3 regions of the Paenibacillus sp. TSM33 genome follow, and region 1 is predicted to be linked to each of the others. Evidence: riboswitches for the same ligand, from Rfam matches in the RefSeq annotation. Region 1 holds a riboswitch; each other region holds the start of a gene.
What was found. A riboswitch is a leader RNA that binds a small molecule or an ion and turns the genes downstream of it on or off. The one in region 1 is predicted to bind cobalamin.

Region 1 (3,282 bases):
GGGTGCCTGTAATCCGCCAAGTACAACCTGTAATTGCTCAGCCACAGGCACCGCATCATCTTTCTCCATATTGCAGAAGTCACATGCTTTCACCTTAAACACATCGCCGATCGGCATGACAATGAATCGTTCATCCCGCAGCCGTCCGACCAGTTCCTCGGGGTCTGCGCACGGCACGCGCAGCACGATCTGATGATCTGGCGTGTATTCCAGCTCGCCATCATCACCCGCTACCTCGGCAAGCAGGGCCATCTGCCGAGCAGTGAACTTCTTGTTTCCCACGCCAGGGGAAACCCCCACCTCAAACAGCGCAGGCTTGCCAAAGCCGCCTGTCTCCATCCCGGCCGTAGCCCCTGCTCCGGCCACCGTTGCCGTTCCGACGGCGCTCTGGGCGGCAGGCGCTTGCCCGCTCCAGCGAGCGTTGGCTTCGCCCGGCAGCTTGCCGCCGACAGCGAGGCGGCTTAGTGCCTCTGCTGCCAGCGAGGCTGGAGCCGTCCCGGTTTGCTTCGCAGGCGCAGCCTGCACGGCAGCCATCGCTTGCGGGCGTACCTGCGTGGCAACCGCAGCGCCGCTCGCGGAAGGCTCGGGAGGCGCAGTCAAAGCTCCGCCTCCCTGCGGTGTATCCAGCGCGCGATCCTCTTGCGCGCCCAGCGACCACGGCTCCGCTTCCGTGCGAAGCCGCTGATGCGGTTTGAGCACCTGTTCGGTCGCGTCCAGCGTGTATTTACGCTGATAGCCGCGCGGAGTCACGATTAAGCCGTCATACACTGTCGTCGAGGAGTTGCCGATGATTACGGTCGTCAGCATCCCGATATCATGGTTCAGCATATCTTCCAGCGTCGTTACAATAACCTGCTGACGTTCACGATAAGCACTCTTCACCAGCCCAACTGGAGTTTGCGGATCACGATAACGAAGTAAAATGGACTGCGTCTCCACAATCTGGCGAGTACGTCGACCACTACGCGGGTTGTATAATGCAATCACAAAATCAGCCGAAGCCGCAGCTTCTACACGCTTCACGATCGTTTCCCACGGGGTTAGATGATCACTCAGACTGATCGTGCAAGCATCATGCATAACCGGCGCTCCCAACAACGAAGCACAGGATTGAATAGCCGAGATCCCAGGCACAACTTCCACCTCAACCCCGTCCTCGCGACGCCAGCCTTTTTGCATCAGCACTTCGTACACTAGCCCTGCCATACCATAGACTCCTGCATCTCCACTGGAAATGACGGCTACCTTCTTGCCCATCTCTGCTTGGCGAACCGCCTCCTGCGCACGGCTCACTTCTTCTGTCATCCCTGTGCGTACAATCTCCTGGCCGTTCAACAACGGACGGATCAAATCAACGTAGGTATTGTAGCCGATAATGACCTCACTTTCGGCCAGCGCATCCAACGCCCGTTTTGTGATATGTTCCATATCTCCTGGTCCAAATCCAATCACCAGCAATTTTCCTAATGGGCTCATCGTGCTCCTCCTATCATCCTTTTCAGGGCAGCTATACTATCTATTTCAATAATTTGTGGCATCCTGCAACTCAAAAAAACCCCATCCTGCCCGGATGGGGTTTCTATGTACGTATCTCTCTTACCAGACGAAACAGCGTAAGAAGACAGTTCTTGTCTCCCCCAATCTGCCGTTGTTTTCCATCTGTTTTGTTTGCGCTTCAAACGCTGCTGCACGTTCATATCCACGCAAACCTGTAACCAACATGGAAAAAGCAACGTGTGCCTGATTTCCTGATTTCGTACACCCATCCTCTCCGCGAAGGTTAACGGTGCATACAGATCAAGGTAGGTCTCCTGGCTTGGCATCAACGGATTCTCTCGTCTTCCCCGTTTTGTACGAGTGACCATTTAAAAGAATCCTCTTCCTTACAGTGGCGGGACCGCTCGGGACTTGCACCCGATTCCCTGTTACCCTTTGCTCAACCGCAAAGGCACCTTGTCTGTCCGCTATTTGATTATGGGTCTTATCATAACCTTGCCTCAATCAGTTGTGCAAGCACGAAAAAAGCTTTATTTTAAGTTCTTTGCTTTATTTTTTAACATATGCAGCAATTCGTCCGGGACCGCAGAGATGCTCAGTAATGCTGGATGATCGGCCCCAGTAAACCCTTCCTGAACGCTATGACGTACCATTTCTACCAACGGGTCAAAATATCCATTCACATTTAGCAGCCCAATAGGCTTGCGATGAATGCCAATTTGCGCCCAGCATAATACCTCGAACAGCTCTTCAAAGGTTCCCAAGCCACCCGGAAGGGCTATAAACGCATCGGCCATCTCACTCATCGCCGCTTTACGTTCATGCATGCTTGCTACCTCAATAAACTCGGTAACTCCCCGATGAATGATTTCTGCATCAAATAACAGGGTAGGCATAATACCGGTGACCTGGCCGTCACCCGCCAGCAGTCCATCCGCCACCTTACCCATCAGTCCTCTGCTGGAACCACCATAGATCAGACGGATATGTTGGCGAGCCATAGCTTCACCCAGCTTGCCTGCCGCCTCAACATATACCGATGAATGCCCAGGTCTGGACCCTGCAAATACACAAATAGAATTCATAAACGTCTCAGCTCCTGTCCTCAATATCATGCATCGAAACTTATTCATTATATTAGATAAATATTTTCGCTATAACAAAAAACTTTGTCGATGCATGTCCAACAAAAAAAGATAAAGACCTCGTAGGCCCTTATCTTTATTTTACGCTGGATTAGTAAATATAAGTTCATTTTGGCTTACTGCATTTATCATTTCCAGCTCATTTCAAATGACCGTTCACACTCTTCAGACCGTAGCCATGCGCCAAATCGCTATGCTCAAAATATTTGCCCAGCTCTACCATCATCGCTCCCATGCGCTCTTCAGTTGGAAATACAATTCGTTCAATCCCTTCTTCCAAAATGGATTGCGCGGTCACCTTGCCTACCGATACAGCAATTACATCCTCACGAAAAGCGTCCAATAAATCCTCGATGCGATTTTGCTCTCTGGCATATTGGGCCAAAAATCGGATTTGCGGGCCACTCGTGAACGTAACAGCATCAATCTTACGATTGATAACATCATCTAGTAACGCCTGCAATTTTGCTTCTTCAGGTGGGATATGCCTATAAGGAAGTACTTGGCGGGTCACTGCGCCCTGCTCATTCAGCCACTCTACCAACCGGGGGGCCGGATCTCCATGCAGTTGTAACAGCACTTCCTTCCCCTTCAGATCATAGGGGGCAAAGGCCCGTGTCAGCCCGATCAAACTTCCGTC
Region 2 (3,282 bases), on a different contig from region 1:
CACAGCAGTTATGCTTGTGATAGCGGCGTGGTTGTATCGGCTGGATGCTGCAAGAAGCTGGCGAACAGTCAAGCGAGATGCCCATCTGCACCCAAGCCCAAACAGCGGCTTCCCCGAATCAGCAGTGGCAGGTGCCTTGGGGATTCGTCTTGGTGGCTATAATGTGTATCACGGCGTACGCTCCTTTCGGGCATATATGGGCGAAGGGATACGACCGCTGGAGTCGAAGGATATCCGGCATACAATCCGGCTGATGTTCGCCGTATCCACTATGTTTGTAGGGTTGTGTTTGTTGGGCGCTACGGGGTGTTTTGCCTTGGGATGGATGCGGTGAGGAGTGACATCATTTTGAAACAAAATACAGAAGGGAAAAGAGTGCGAGAATGTGCACTAAGTCCGAACCCACAACAGGATATTGAGCCGAATGATGCTAAAGAAGATCTGCAGTGGGACATGGAGCTCGTGCTAGTTCGTCATGGCACAACCTTATGGAATAAGGAACGTCGATATCTGGGACATGCCGATTTGGGTTTGCTGTCTGGAGCAGAGCAGGAATTAAAGCCTTTACGGAAAAAAGTGCAGGGCCAGTCCTTTGCTCGAATCTATTGCAGTGACTTGATGCGATGTCGCCAGACTTTGCGGATCATTTTGCCGGAGTCAGCATTGACGACTGAACGTTCCCTATCTGCTATGCCTCCTATCATGGAGCCACGTCTGCGAGAACTTCATTTTGGCGAGTGGGATGGAAAAACGTATGACATGCTTAAGGATGTGGCGTTGTATCGCGCTTGGATTGATGAGCCGCAACGAATTACTCCTCCTGGAGGAGAGCCTTGGATCGATTTCGTGAATCGTCTGCGCGAATTTCTAGACTCTCTGTATGCGTGGCGTACTGCTATGGACGTTCAGTCCATAGGGTTTAATGCCGCGCCGTCCTCTGTTTTGATTGTTACGCATGGTGGTGTAATTCGTCAGTTGGCTTGTATGCTTATGCCAGGCCATGATTTTTGGAGTCTAAATCCGAAGCCGGGAGATGCATTTAGGATTCGGTTAAGGTTGACTGGACCGCACAACTATATCGCAAGATTGCTTTCTCATTAGGTTAAACACGGCGAATAAAGCGGCTGTTTGGGTTGTAAGCTAACTCTTTTTAACCTATAATCATCAAGTAAAAGAACGGCTTGACTACCATTACATCAAATATCCAGCAGACGAGGTCGGCGCTGTGTGAGGAATCTACTGTTTTCCTTCACTGCGCTGTTAAAAGGGAAGTCGGTGTGAGTCCGACGCGGTCCCGCCACTGTAAATGGAAAATTGCCCATTAGCCCTGTTTTATGTGCCGTCAAGCACATGAAAGAATATCAGGACATGCATCTTCCATAAGTCAGGATACCTGCCCGTCCGCCTGTCACCATAATCCTTCGAGGAAAGGATGACGTGTTCTCAGTGACTGTCCATGCGGAAAGAAGCTGCCCGCCTGCGCACGATCTGTGCTAACGTGACCCCTGTGTCCTAATATGAGGATACGGGGTTTTTTGATAGGAAAAGAAGGCTGGAATGAGGAAATACGGATGATGTTCAAGTAACGCTCTTAACGATTTTTGTATGAAGGGGTGCAAATCATGGCAGTAAAGAAAATAAAGGTATGGACAACAGGTCTATTGGCGCTGATATTGGCAGTTGTGCTGAGTGCATGTGGCGCGGATGGAAAAAATGCAGAAAATAAAGAGGGCCAAGCTCCTCCACAGCAGCCGGGACAGACCGTAACCGCACAAGAGCCTCCGGGCAAAACGGTTTACCCGCTAACGGTTAAGGATGCAACAGGACAGGAATTTACATTCAAAAAAGCACCGGACAAGATTGTTTCCGTCTCCCCGGCAGAAACCGAGGCGCTGTTTGCTATCGGACTGGACAAGGAAATTGTCGGTGTCTCCGACTACTCTGATTACCCGGAGGCAGCTACGAAAAAGCCTAAAGTGGGCGGTATTATGAAACCGAACGAAGAGGCGGTCATTGCTGCGAACCCTGATGTCGTTTTTGCAGGGATTTCACTTAGTGAACAGGCTACGACTAAGCTGCGTGACATGGGGATTATGATTTTTAAAACGGAACCGAAAACCGTTGAAGATGTCATAGCTAACATCGAATTGTATGGGAAAATCACCGATCATCAGAAAGAAGCAAGAGCGGTGACCGACAAGATGAGAGCAGATGTAGCGGAAGTAAAAGAAGGAGTTAAAAATATCGGCAAAGGGCAGAAGCTGCGGGTATACGTCGAATTTTCACCAGGCTGGACAGTGGGTAAAGGCGAATTTATGGACGAGCTGATTACATTAGCAGGTGGTGAAAATGTAGGTGCCACGCAGAAGGGCTGGTATCAAATCAGTGAGGAAAATATTATAGCTACCAACCCTGACGTGATTTTGTACAGCAAAAGTGTGAAGGATGACAAAACAGGCCAAACCCTCGGCGATATCATTAAAGCTCGCAGCGGATGGGATCAAATATCGGCTGTTCGTAACAATCGTGTATTTGCCGTGGACGATAATTTGATCAGCCGTCCAGGTCCACGTGTAACGGAAGGACTCAAGGAAGTGGCTAAGGGCGTGTACCCTGAAATTTTCAAATGAACCGCAAACTGATCGGTTTTGGGGGGACAGGTCTTGTCTTGCTGCTGCTGACGTTGCTGCTCTGTCTTGGCATCGGCTCGGTCAGTCTTCCGGTCAGCCAGATCACAGGTATTTTGATCAACCACCTACCGTGGTTAGGTGATACGTTTACACCGGATTGGAATACATCCGCAGAGCAGATTATTTTGAAGGTCAGATTGCCAAGAGTGTTACTGGGAATGTTGGTCGGAGCAGCGCTGGCGCTGGCGGGAGCTGGATTTCAGGGTGTATTGCGTAATCCCTTGGCTGATCCCTATACCCTTGGGGTATCCTCGGGAGCTTCGGTAGGAGCGGCAGTACTGATTTATTGGGGGCTTCAATTTTCATTTGTGGGTATATGGACCCTTCCGCTAGTCGCATTTATAACCGGCATGCTGACGCTGTGGATGGTGTTGACGTTGGCGCGTGAAGGTGGGAAAATTCCGACCCAAAGCCTCATTTTATCAGGTGTGGTGATGCAATTTTTTTGGGGAGCCATTGTTTCTTTTCTGACAGCCATGTCGAAGGAAACAGTCAATGAAATATTGTACTGGACGTTGGGAAGTCTTAGTCTGCGAGGTTGGTCATATACGGGAATTCTTTTACCTTACGTGATCGTTGGGCTGGTGTTTCT
Region 3 (3,282 bases), 230 kb from region 1:
TTTTAATGCGTTCCCTTACACGGCTTTCTCGCAAAATGTGGGTCTGATCTCGCTGACTCGCGTCAAATCACGTAACGTTATTTTTGCTGCGGGCGGCATCATGGTCGTCCTCGGTTTGCTGCCTAAGCTGGCTGCCTTGACGACAGTGATTCCTAACGCTGTGCTGGGCGGGGCGATGATCGTCATGTTTGGCTCGGTTGCTGCATCAGGCATGTCTATTTTGTCAGAAGTGGATCTGCGGAAAGAAAGCAATCTGCTGATTGCAGCATGCAGTATTGCCGTGGGCCTAGGCTCAGCTGTTCTGCCGCAAATGTTCGACCAACTGCCGAGCTTTGCCAAAATGCTGCTGCAAAACGGCATCGTATCTGGCTCGATTACGGCAATTGTCTTGAACATTGTTTTGGCAAGAAAACAGGGTGAATCGGTCAAAAGCGTTAATGTCTCAGAAGTTCCACAGAAGGTTTGATGAATAGGAAATAAACAAAAACAGCCGGAGAGAGGACGTAGCCTCTTTTCCGGCTGTTTGGCATGGCGGTAATCAGAATGATTATTTGTTCAGTAGCATGAAGTTATTGATAACCCTCTTCTTGTATGAAAATGGGGGATTGAGAACCTAGTAGAAAAGTTTGCTAGAGTAGTAGATGAGGGAATGGTATAATCTACCTTATGGACTTTGAATAGTGGTGGATGTTTTCGGACCACGGCGCAGCTTCCCGAAAGGGGGTGAAGCCGATGGTCAACCTTGTGTCGTGCTACGATGTGCTACGTTGGATGGTTACGTTACTAAGCCTGGTGTTTAGTATTCGTAAACTTTATCGCTGGCTGCGTCGGAAATTTCGGAACAAGCGAAAACCCACCGCTTGATTAGGTTAGGCGCCTAACGGTGGGTTTAGCTAAGCATTTAGCGCGCCGTGGTGATCCACAGCCCTTCAAGTCCTAAGAGTCTTTGCCGTTGGCGCGGCGAAGGCTCTTTTTAGTATACGGATACGGTGGTTATCTCTATACCTAATTTTAGCACGTGAATTTCGTGCACGCAACGTTAAGACATACCTTCAATTGCGCGCAAGCAATGAATAGCCTTGGTCTTGATTCACACTATATCATTCAAATTTAAAATATTACGCTACACTTGTTGACAAGCCAGTAGCAACAAAATAAGATAATCCTAATTCGTAATAAAAAGGAATAAAGGAAGAAAACAGGTGTGAGCCGGACAACTCTATGTACGAAGTTTCGTAGAGACGATGTAGATAGTTGTTGAGCGTGTTCACTTAAAAGGGAAGTTCGGTAGATTCCGACACGGACCCGCCACTGTATACAGGCATCAGCAGGGTAATGCTGGAGCTTTCAGAACAAGCCACTGGAACTGTGAGGAACCGGGAAGGCCTGAAAGATACGCTTGGAGTCAGGAGACCTGCCTGTTTTGACATCACTGTCAGACCCACGGGATGCTGGGGAGGTGGTTAGGCGTGCTGCATACGGAATGTCTGAAACCAATCTGATTCCTTCTATGTTTTGGAGTTGACTTTGAGGTGAGTTTTGACATTTTATAATGAAAGCATTTCTGACTGCTGATCAGGTGGTCGGGAATGCTTTTTTCGCGTTTTGCGTTAGGTTTATACGATTTTACAAGATAGAGAGGGAAATGTGGGATGATAGGCAATCGTAATAGGCGTTCATGGTTCATATGTACAGGATGGCTACTGCTGATGGCAGTCATGGCTCTTTCGGGATGTGGCACAGCCACAAAGACGGAGGATAGCTCGGGCAAGGGTGAGAACAGGTCTGCACAACAGACTCAAGCAGATAAAAAGCTGGTGATGGCGTATACGTGGAAACCGTCAGGCGTCGATCCGCATGGAGACAATAGCTGGGACGTGATGCGTTCCGGTGCCGGTGAGACACTCATTCGTTTGAATGAAAAGCTGGAGCCTGTGGCTTGGCTAGCCAAGGAGTGGGAACATGACAGTCCTAACGTGTGGACGTTCAGCTTGCAGGATAAGGTCACGTTTCATAATGGAAAGAGCATGGATGCAGAAAGTGTAAAAGCATCTTTGCTGCGCTCAATCGAGAAAAGCCATCTGGCGAAGGATTTACTGGATGTGAAGTCCATTGATGTAACTGGTCCGCTGACGTTAGAAATTACGACAAACCAACCGAATGCAGCGCTGGTATCCAATCTGGCTGATCCGTCAACGATCGTGCTGGATGTGGCATCCATGAAAGATGAGCAGAGCTACCCTGCGATGACAGGTGCTTTCAAAATTAAAGCCTTCAACAAGGATCAATCCTTGGTCGTCGAGCGTTATGACGGATACTGGGGCGAAAAGGCACGACTGGCTGAAGCGACGATGAAATTCATTACAGACGGTAATTCGCGCCTGATGGCGTTGCAGTCTGGTGAAGTGGATGTAGCGACGGATATTCCGGTAGATAACGCAGAGGTATTAAAAAAGAACGACAAGCTACAAGTGCTGTCGGCTCCATCCTTGCGCACCCATATGATTGTGTACAACATGGAATCGCCTGTGTTCAAGGATGCAACCAACCGTAAGGTGGTGGACAGTCTGATTCCGCGCGCATCCATTGTGAGCGCCGTCATGAGGGGATTTGGTACGGAAGCAAGCAGCCCGTTTCCGAGTATTCTTCCCTTCGGTAAGATTGAGCGCAAAGCATTGGACGGAACGACGGAGCAGTTGTTGACGAAGGATGGCTGGCAGAAGGATGCCCAAGGTACGTGGACCAAGCAGGGTAAGCCATTCGAGGTTACACTGCTGACCTTCCCTCAGCGTCCGGAGCTATCCGTCATGGCTGAGGTGATTCAGAGCCAATTGCTAAATGAGGGAATCCAGGTCAAGATTCGCAAGGTGGAAAATATCGACGAGGCGTTGACCAAAAACGATTGGGATTTTGCTATGTACAGCATGCTCACGGCCCATACAGGGGAGCCGCAATATTTTATGGACATGTTCTACTCCTCTACAAGTGCAGCGAATGTAAGCCGTTATGCTTCCAAACCGCTGGAGAATATTCTTCACAGCCTGAAGTTGGCAAAGGATACCGCACAGCGTAATGCGGTAACACTGCAAGCGCTGGATATCATCAATACAGATTTGCCGCAGTCGTTCATTGTGCATCCTGACAATGTGTTTGGTGTAAAAAAAGGAGTGAAGGGCTTTACGCCGCATCCGATCGAGTATTACTACATTACAGCGCAATCCGATATTGCGGAATAACGAGCAACGTATCCTATGATTCGTTTTATACTGGAACGTGTGGCGC

Region 2: another riboswitch for cobalamin. It lies ahead of ACN6NF_RS06685 (ABC transporter substrate-binding protein); the one in region 1 lies ahead of cobJ (precorrin-3B C(17)-methyltransferase).
Region 3: another riboswitch for cobalamin. It lies ahead of ACN6NF_RS24590 (ABC transporter substrate-binding protein); the one in region 1 lies ahead of cobJ (precorrin-3B C(17)-methyltransferase).

What each region holds. Positions count from the first base shown of each region.
Region 1 is NZ_JBLZXB010000023.1:56,681-59,962, forward strand. Features, by position in the region: gene cobJ (precorrin-3B C(17)-methyltransferase) at 1-1,476, opposite strand, end outside; cobalamin riboswitch at 1,785-1,970, opposite strand; gene ACN6NF_RS23550 (LOG family protein) at 2,028-2,582, opposite strand; gene ACN6NF_RS23555 (uroporphyrinogen-III synthase) at 2,782-3,282, opposite strand, start outside.
Region 2 is NZ_JBLZXB010000010.1:613,716-616,997, forward strand. Features, by position in the region: gene cbiB (adenosylcobinamide-phosphate synthase CbiB) at 1-334, shown strand, start outside; gene ACN6NF_RS06680 (histidine phosphatase family protein) at 349-1,101, shown strand; cobalamin riboswitch at 1,202-1,415, shown strand; gene ACN6NF_RS06685 (ABC transporter substrate-binding protein) at 1,623-2,630, shown strand; gene ACN6NF_RS06690 (FecCD family ABC transporter permease) at 2,627-3,282, shown strand, end outside.
Region 3 is NZ_JBLZXB010000023.1:287,575-290,856, reverse strand. Features, by position in the region: gene ACN6NF_RS24595 (nucleobase:cation symporter-2 family protein) at 1-466, shown strand, start outside; cobalamin riboswitch at 1,232-1,436, shown strand; gene ACN6NF_RS24590 (ABC transporter substrate-binding protein) at 1,653-3,236, shown strand; gene nikB (nickel ABC transporter permease) at 3,252-3,282, shown strand, end outside.